2 regions of the Streptomyces sp. NPDC005423 genome follow, and region 1 is predicted to be linked to the other one. Evidence: riboswitches for the same ligand, from Rfam matches in the RefSeq annotation. Region 1 holds a riboswitch; the other holds the start of a gene.

Region 1 (4,206 bases):
TCCTCAACGGCGGCCACTACGTGTCGCCGGCCGCCCGCGGCGCCGTGGAGTCCGCGATCAGGAAAACGGGGTACGTCGTCAACCGGCACGCCCGCAGCCTGAGCACCGGACGGTCGGACTCGGTGGCGTTCCTGCTCACCGAACCGCAGGAGAAGTTCTTCGAGGACCCCAACTTCAATGTACTGCTGCGGGGTTGCACCGAGCACCTGGCCCGGCACGACGTCCCCCTGCTGCTGATGCTCGCCTCCTCGCGGGACGACCGGCGCCGGCTGACCCGGTACATCACCTCGGGCCACGTCGACGGGGTGCTGCTCGTCTCCAGCCACAGCGGCGACCCGGTCGCGGCCGAACTGCGCGACGCCGGCATCCCGTTGGTGGCCTGCGGCAAGCCGCTCGGCCTCGGCTCCAAGGTGGGCTACGTCGCCGCCGCCGACCGGGACGGCGCCCGTGACATGGTCCGCTACCTCCTCAGCACCGGCCGCCGCCGCATCGGCATGATCACCGGCCCGCTGGACACCCCCGGCGGCACCGACCGGCTGGCCGGCTACCGGGACGTACTCCTGGAAGCGGGACTGCCCTACGACGAGGCGCTGGTGACCGAGGGCGACTACCGGCGCAGCGGCGGCGAGGAAGCGGCCCGCCGTCTGCTGGCGCGCGCCCCCGAGCTGGACGCCGTGTTCGTCGCCTCCGACCTCATGGCCCAGGGCGTGGTCAACGCCGTTCAGCAGTCCGGGCGTTCGGTCCCCGATGACATCGCTGTCGGCGGCTTCGACGACTCGGCCGCAGCCACCGCCGTCACCCCCGCGCTCACCACCATGCGCCAGCCCTACGAGCGCATCAGCGCCGAGATGGTCCGCATGCTCCTGGCACAGATAGCCGGCGAGGACACGGCGGGCGTGATCCTGCCCACGGAGCTCGTGATCCGGGAGTCGGCGTAGCGCCGTCAGCCGTCCGGTTCACGTCGAGTCGGGGGGGCTTTCCGACCGTATTCTCTGATCATGGCCGCTCCCCACGCATATTCGCTCATCGCCACCGACCTGGACGGCACGTTGCTGCGTGACGACGACACGCTCTCCGACCGGTCCCTGGCCGCGCTCGCGCGGGTGGCGGCGGCCGGTGCCCGGCACCTCGTGGTCACGGGCCGGCCGGCGCCGAGGGTGCGACCGCTCCTGGAGGACCTGGGTGCCACGGGGCTCGCGGTGTGCGGACAGGGCGCGCAGCTGTACGACGCCGGCGCGCACCGTCTGCTCTGGTCGGTCACCCTGGACCGGGAGCTGGCGGAGACGGCGCTGGGCAAGATCGAGGCCGAGGTCGGCCAGGTGTACGCGGCCGTCGACCAGGACGGCGTGGACGGTCTCACCCTCATCGAGCCCGGCTACCGGATGCCCCACCCGACGCTGCCGGCCGTGCGGGTGGGCCGCCGCGACGACCTGTGGTGCGAACCGATCAGCAAGGTGCTGCTGCGCCACCCGTTCCTGCCCGACGACGAGTTGGCGTCGACGGCGCGCGGGGTGGTGGGCTCCATGGTGTCGGTCACCATGTCGGGCCCCGGCACCGTCGAACTCCAGCCACTCGGCATCACCAAGGCGACCGGACTGGCGCTGGCCGCCCGGCACTTGGGCCTGGGCCCGGCGGAGACCGTCGCCTTCGGCGACATGCCCAACGACATCCCGATGTTCGACTGGGCCGCCCACGGTGTCGCGATGGCCAACGCGCACCCCGAACTCAAGGCCGTGGCCGACGAGATCACCATGTCGAACGAGGACGACGGCATCGCCGTCGTCCTCGAAGGACTGTTCCCGGGGGCCTGAGAGCCGGAACTCCTAGTACGCGCCGTACACGTTGTCGATCGAGCCGTACACCGCGGCCGCGTAGTTGCAGGCGGCGGTGATGTTCGCGACCGGGTCGTAGGGGTCGTACGAGGTGCCCGCCACGTGGTAGGCGTTGAACGTCGGGTCGATGACCTGGAGGAGCCCCTTCGACGGGGTGCCGGCCGCCGCGTTGGAGTCCCAGTTGTTGATGGCCAGCGGGTTGCCGGAGGACTCGCGGATCACGTTGCGGTAGATGCCGTCGTACGTGCCCGGGATCCCCTTCTGCGCCATGATCGCGAGCGATTCGCGGATCCAGCCGTCGAGGTTGTTGGAGTACGTCGTGGCCGACGCGGTGGTGGCCGTCGTGGTGGCCGTGGTGGCGGCCGAGGCGGTGGTCGCGCCGATGATCGGCAGCGCGAGCACGGCCGCACCGCTGCCGGCGACGGCCAGGGTGCGGACGAGTCGGGCGCGTCGGGACTGGGCGGTTCCGGGCATGTCGAGGTTCCTCTCCGTCGCCTGCGAGGTGAGCTGTCGGGTTCGGGCTGGGAGGTGCCCGGCCGCGTCCTCGCGGACGTGGCTCAACCCCGAGCCGGTCCGGCCTCACGGCCGGTCCGGCGACTTACCTGGGTCCCCCGCTCCTGCCGTGCGAGTAGTTCGTGACTGGGATGCCGGGCGGCGGCAGGATTCGGCGTTCCGCTCGACAGGCCGGGAACGTATGCGAGAGAACATGTCGGGAACAAGTGGCGGAATCACACCTCACCCCTTTTGACCTTGGTCCGGGGTCTATGAGGTACTTGATCCTTTGCGTCAGCCATGAGTCAACTGGCAAGAGGCGCAAGGAAGAACGAGGACGGGTCGGCGCACGGGTCACGCACGGAAACGCGTGACCCAAGTCACGGGAAGGTGAGAACCGGCAAATCGGGCAATAGCAGTTAATCCTTGCCAACCGCCTGTCGCGGGTGACGGCATGGCCCAGATTCGCGGGAGCGATGGAAAGCGGCATTTCCTTTTCGATCGGTATTTGTCCACTGTTATCAGGTGATCAAAAACATACCGGTCGTGATCCGATACCACCCCGCCTGGCCGGGGTGGGTGGCATGGGTGATCGAAAGCTGACCGGATACGCTGACTTGAGTGCTGGCAGCGACCTATCGACAAACCGTGTGACCGCCCAGAGACACCAGCAGACAGGAGACCCCTCGTGACCGTCGTCGGGCCGTTCGGGCTGAGCGTGCGGGACCAGGCTCTGGAAGCCGATGTCCAGGCCGGATTGGCGGCCGTCGAAGAGGGGCTGCTCGAAGCCACCAAGAGCGAGGTCCCCTTCATCACGGAGGCCGCGCAGCACCTGGTGCGCGCGGGCGGCAAACGGTTCCGTCCGCTGCTGGTGATGCTCGCCGCCCAGTTCGGCGACCGTTTCGCACCCGGTGTCGTGCCGTCGGCGGTCGTCGTCGAACTGACCCACCTCGCCACGCTGTACCACGACGACGTGATGGACGAGGCGGCCGTGCGCCGCGGGGTGCAGAGCGCCAACACCCGCTGGGGCAACTCGGTGGCGGTCCTCACCGGAGACTTCCTCTTCGCCCGCGCCTCGCACATCCTGGCCGACCTCGGGCCGGAGGCGGTGCGGGTCCAGGCCGAGGCGTTCGAGCGCCTGGTCACCGGCCAGATCCTGGAGACGGCCGGACCCACCGACGGGCGCGACCCGGTCGAGCACTACCTCGACGTCCTCGGCGGCAAGACCGGCTCCCTGGTCGCGGTCTCCTGCCGGTTCGGCGCGATGATGTCCGGCTGCGACGACACGGTCGTGGACATCCTCACCCAGTACGGCGAGCGGCTCGGCGTCGCCTTCCAGCTCGCCGACGACGTCCTCGACATCGCGTCCGACGGCCACGAGTCCGGCAAGACCCCGGGTACGGACCTGCGCGAGGGCATCCCCACCCTGCCGGTGCTCCTGCTGCGCGAGCGGGCCGCCCGGCTGGGCCTGGCCGAGGACCTCGCCCTCTGCGAGCTGCTCGACTCCGACCTCACCGACGACGCCCGGCACGCCGAGGCGCTCTCCCTGCTGCGGGCCCACCCCGCCCTGGAGCAGGCCCGCCGCGACACCGTCCGCTACGCCGAGGACGCCCGGGCGGCCCTCGCCCCCCTCCCGGAGTGCGACGCGAAGACCTCCCTGACCGAGATGTGCGACGCGGTGGTCCACCGCGCCGGCTGACCCGGCCGGCCGCATCCGCCCCCATGTGATCCAGGTCACCCGCTCGGAGTGAGGTTCCCGTCAGGCCCGCTCCGTAGTCATGCCCAGAAGCCGGCGCAGGGGTCGCCGGTGGGGATGCGGGAGACAGAGGAATCATGGGTAGGAACGCCACCTTCGCGAAGAGCCGCAAGAGTCTGACCGCCG
Region 2 (4,206 bases), on a different contig from region 1:
TCGACCGGCTGGCGAAGCTGGTCGCCGAGGGACTCGAAGAGCTTCCCGAAACCGTCTGAGCACCCACGGCATCCGTACGGCTGAGCCGCGCGGCCCTTTTACGGGCGGCGCGGCTCAGCCGTTTTTGTCGCCTTTCACACCGCCCGGAACAAAGGCCACGAATATGCGGAGCGCACGCGGGCGTGAAATTCCCGCGCACGGTAATACGGGCAGCGGAAATACGCCTCCGCCGATTATCTCTTCTTTGTATACGGTGCCCGTGTTAATGCCGGAGGCCGGACATGTTTACGGCATGTTGCGAAGCCCTCACACGGTCCGCGCGCTCGGCGGCGCCGGGAAAGCGCAGCCGGTGCGCGGAGCTCACGCGCTCGGTGTGCAGCGCCGTGATCGCGCGGGCCCGCTCGGCGTCACCTCGCGCCACGGCGTCCACGATGGCGCCGTGCTCCGCCCAGGACTCCACCGGGCTGACCGGCGCCTCCACCGCGTACATCCACGCGATCTTGTGCCGCAGCTGCGTCAGCACCGAGGTCAGGGACTGGCTGCCGGAGGCCTGGGCGAGCGTCTCGTGGAACCAGCCGCCCAAGGAGCGCAGATCCTCGCTGCTGCCCCTCCTGGCGCGCTCCTGGCCCAGCCTGACGAGGCCGCGCAACACCTTGAGGTGGGCCTCGGTACGGCGCTGGGCCGCCCTGGAGGCGCCGAGCGGCTCCAGCAGCATGCGCATCTCCAGCAGGTCGGCGGCCTCCTGGTCGGTCGGTTCGGCAACGCACGCGCCCGCGTGCCGCCGGGTCACCACGAAGCCCTCGGCCTCCAGCGTGCGCAGGGCCTCCCGGACGGGAACCCGCGAGACGCCGTAGCGGCGCGCGAGGAGTTCCTCGGTGAGCCGGCCGCCGCGCTCGTAGACACCGGCGACGATGTCGTCCCGGATCGCGGTGCATACCGAATGCGCCGGAATACGCATGACCGACCTCCGTCTTAATCCCCGTGAAACGTCGACGATTGACGTGTGTTCCGTGACTCTATTGCAGCGGGACGGAATTTCCGACGGGGGACCGGAATCCATGGATATTTTTTGGACAGCGGGGCTCCGGAAAGGCCGAAAGCCCCGGCCGGAGCGGCCGGGGCTTCGGGAAGGGCGCGGGTCAGACGGTGACGCCGTGCGAGCGGAGGTAGGCGACGGGGTCGATGTCCGAGCCGTACTCGGCGGTCGTCCGGGCCTCGAAGTGGAGGTGCGGGCCGGTCGCGTTGCCGGTCGCCCCGGAGAGGCCGATCTGCTGACCGGTGGTGACCCGCTGACCCACCGAGACGCCGATGGACGACAGGTGGCCGTACTGGGTGTAGGTGCCGTCGTTCATCCTGATGACGACGTTGTCGCCGTAGGCGCCGCCCCAGCCGGCCTCGACGACGGTGCCGTAGCCCACCGCGCGGACGCTGGTGCCGGTCGCGGCGTGGAAGTCGATGCCGGTGTGGGTGCCGGAGGACCACAGGGAACCGCCGGTCTCGTAGCCCGTGGAGACGTACGAGCCGGCGACCGGCGTGACGAAGGTGTTGAGTCGCTTGCGCTCGGCGGCGCGGGCGGCGCGCTCCTTGGCCGCGCGCTCCTCCTTGGCCTGCTCGGCGGCGCGGGCGCGGGCCTCCGCCTCGGCCTTCTTCTCCGCTGCGGCCTGCTGCTGGGCGGCGGCCTGGGCGTCGATCTTCTCGGCGAGGGAGTCGCCGATGGAGACGACCGGGGTGAGGGCGGTCTGCTCGACCGAGGACTCCGCGGCGAGGGCCGGGGCGGCCAGCGTGCCGACGACGCCGGTGGTGGCGAGGGCCGCGACGCCCATCGCCCGGGTGGTGGTGCGGTGCGTCCGGCTCGGACGGCGGTGCTTCCCGGTGGCGCGGGTGAACGCCATGTAGTGGCTGGTCCTTTCCTTCCTTCTCGCCTACCGGGTTAGCTGACGGGTTCGGAGCAGGAAGGTCTCCTACGGACCCCCTCGCGGCACGCGCGGGCGTCCGATTCACCCCAGGGACTGTTGACATGGGTCCCCGGCTCCCCTGGCTCGCGCCGTACGGGGACTCGGCGATGACTGTCCGGTGCCGCGGACGCGGCGCGGTGCCTGACGGACAGCCGGACAGACGCTAAGCGGGGCCACTTTCCATTCCCAAACGGATCACGCTTTTTGTAGCGCACGCCACAGGGCAGACAGGCGACTCCCCCTCAATTCGGACATCAGGGGACCCGGGTGACGCTTTCGTCGCCCGGGTCCCCCCGCGCGCGTGCCGCTACTCCGCGGAGACGACGGCGACTTCGCCGATACCGAGCGCCTCGACGGGCTCTTTGATGCTCGCCGCGTCGCCGACCAGGACCGTCACCAGCCGGTCCACCGGGAACGCGCTCACGACGGCGGCGGTGGCCTCCACGGTGCCGGTGGCGGCCAACTGCCGGTACAGCGTTGCCTGGTAGTCGTCCGGGAGGTGCTGCTCGACCTGGTCGGCCAGGGTGCTCGCCACGGCCGCGGCGGTCTCGTACTTGAGGGGCGCCACTCCGACGAGGTTCTGCACGGCGACATCGCGCTCGGTGTCGGTGAGCCCCTCCGCCGCCAGCTTGCGCAGCACGGTCCACAGGTCGGCCAGGGCGGGACCAGTGTTCGGGGTGTCCACGGAGCCGCTGATGGCGAGCATCGCGGCACCCGTGCCGTCGGGTGCCGAGCGCAGTACCTGGCCGAACGCCCGCACCCCGTAGGTGTATCCCTTCTCCTCCCGCAGGACACGGTCCAGACGGGAGGTCAGGGTGCCGCCCAGGCAGTACGTGCCGAGCACCTGGGCGGGCCAGAGGCGGTCGTGCCGGTCGGGTCCGATGCGGCCGATCAGCAACTGCGTCTGGACGGCGCCGGGACGGTCCACGATGACGACCCGGCCGCTGTCGTCCGCGGTCACCGGCGACACCGGCCGCGGCTCGGCCGAGGAGCCCGTCCAGGCACCCAGGGTGTCGGCGAGCAGCCCGTCCAGGTCGATGTCCGTGAGGTCGCCGACGACGACCACGGTGGCCGTCGCGGGCCGCACGTGCCGGTCGTAGAAGGCGCGTACAGAGGCCGAGTCGATCTTCTGGACGGTCTCCTCGGTGCCCTGGCGCGGGCGGGACATGCGCGCCGCCGCCGGGAACAGCTGCTTGGAGAGTTCCTTGGCGGCCCGGCGGGACGGGTTGGCCGTCTCGTGCGGGATCTCGTCCAGGCGGTTGCGGACCAGCCGCTCGATCTCGCTGTCGGCGAAGGCGGGCGCCCGGAGGGCGTCGGACAGCAGCCCCAGCCCCTTGGCCAGACGCGAGGCGGGCACCTCAAGGCTGAGGCGCAGCCCGGGGTGGTCGGCGTGCGCGTCGAGGGTGGCGCCGGAGCGCTCCAGTTCGGCCGCGAACTCCTCGGCGGAGTGCTTGTCCGTGCCCTCGGAGAAGGCCCGGGCGGTGATCGTGGCGACACCGTCCAGGCCGGCCGGCTCGGCGTCCAGGGGTGCGTCGAGGAGGACCTCCACGGCGACGACCTGCTGGCCGGGGCGGTGGCAGCGCAGCACGGTCAGGCCGTTGCCGAGCGTCCCCCGCTCCGGGGCCGGGAACGCCCACGGCCTGGCCTCGCCCGCCTGGGGCTGCGGGTGGAACTCCATCGCGGCGAGCTCGGTCACTTGGCCGCCTCCTCGTTCTCGTCGGTGGCGGCGGCTTCCGTCTCGCCGGCCCCGGGGGCGAGCGGCTCGTAGACGAGCACCGCGCGGTTGTCGGGACGCAGGCGCGCCTTGGCGACCTCCTGGACCTCCTCGACGGTCACGTCGAGGACCCGCTGTACGGCGGTCAGGGCGAGCTGTGGGTCGCCGAACAGGACGGCGTAGCGGCACAGTTCGTCCGCGCGGCCGGCGACCGTGCCCAGCCGGTCCAGCCACTCGCGCTCCAACTGGGCCTGCGCGCGCTCCATTTCCTCGGCCGTGGGGCCCTCCTCGGCGAACCGGGCGAGTTCCTCGTCGATGGCCGTCTCGATGACGGGCACCTCGACGTCACCGGACGTCTTGACGTCCAGCCACCCCAGGGAGGGCGCCCCGGCCAGTCGCAGCAGGCCGAAGCCGGCCGCAACCGCCGTACGGTCGCGCCGTACCAGTCGGTTGTAGAGGCGGGAGGACTCGCCGCCGCCGAGGATGGTCAGCGCCAGGTCGGTCGCGTCGGACGCGCGCGTGCCGTCCTGCGGCAGC

The links. A riboswitch is a leader RNA that binds a small molecule or an ion and turns the genes downstream of it on or off. The one in region 1 is predicted to bind cyclic di-AMP.
Region 2: it holds a riboswitch for cyclic di-AMP, as region 1 does, so the genes downstream of both, ABZT12_RS30110 (M23 family metallopeptidase) here and ABZT12_RS12500 (transglycosylase SLT domain-containing protein) in region 1, are expected to answer to the same signal.

What each region holds. Positions count from the first base shown of each region.
Region 1 covers NZ_JBEXET010000008.1:112,262-116,467, forward strand. The annotation lists gene ABZT12_RS12490 (LacI family DNA-binding transcriptional regulator) at 1-938, shown strand, start outside; gene ABZT12_RS12495 (HAD family hydrolase) at 999-1,811, shown strand; gene ABZT12_RS12500 (transglycosylase SLT domain-containing protein) at 1,824-2,306, opposite strand; cyclic di-AMP (ydaO/yuaA leader) riboswitch at 2,310-2,512, opposite strand; gene ABZT12_RS12505 (polyprenyl synthetase family protein) at 3,013-4,023, shown strand; gene ABZT12_RS12510 (DUF3455 domain-containing protein) at 4,158-4,206, shown strand, end outside.
Region 2 covers NZ_JBEXET010000038.1:22,487-26,692, reverse strand. The annotation lists gene ABZT12_RS30120 (HPr family phosphocarrier protein) at 1-59, shown strand, start outside; gene ABZT12_RS30115 (GntR family transcriptional regulator) at 263-958, opposite strand; gene ABZT12_RS30110 (M23 family metallopeptidase) at 1,140-1,892, opposite strand; cyclic di-AMP (ydaO/yuaA leader) riboswitch at 1,906-2,072, opposite strand; gene ABZT12_RS30105 (pitrilysin family protein) at 2,263-3,651, opposite strand; gene ABZT12_RS30100 (pitrilysin family protein) at 3,648-4,206, opposite strand, start outside.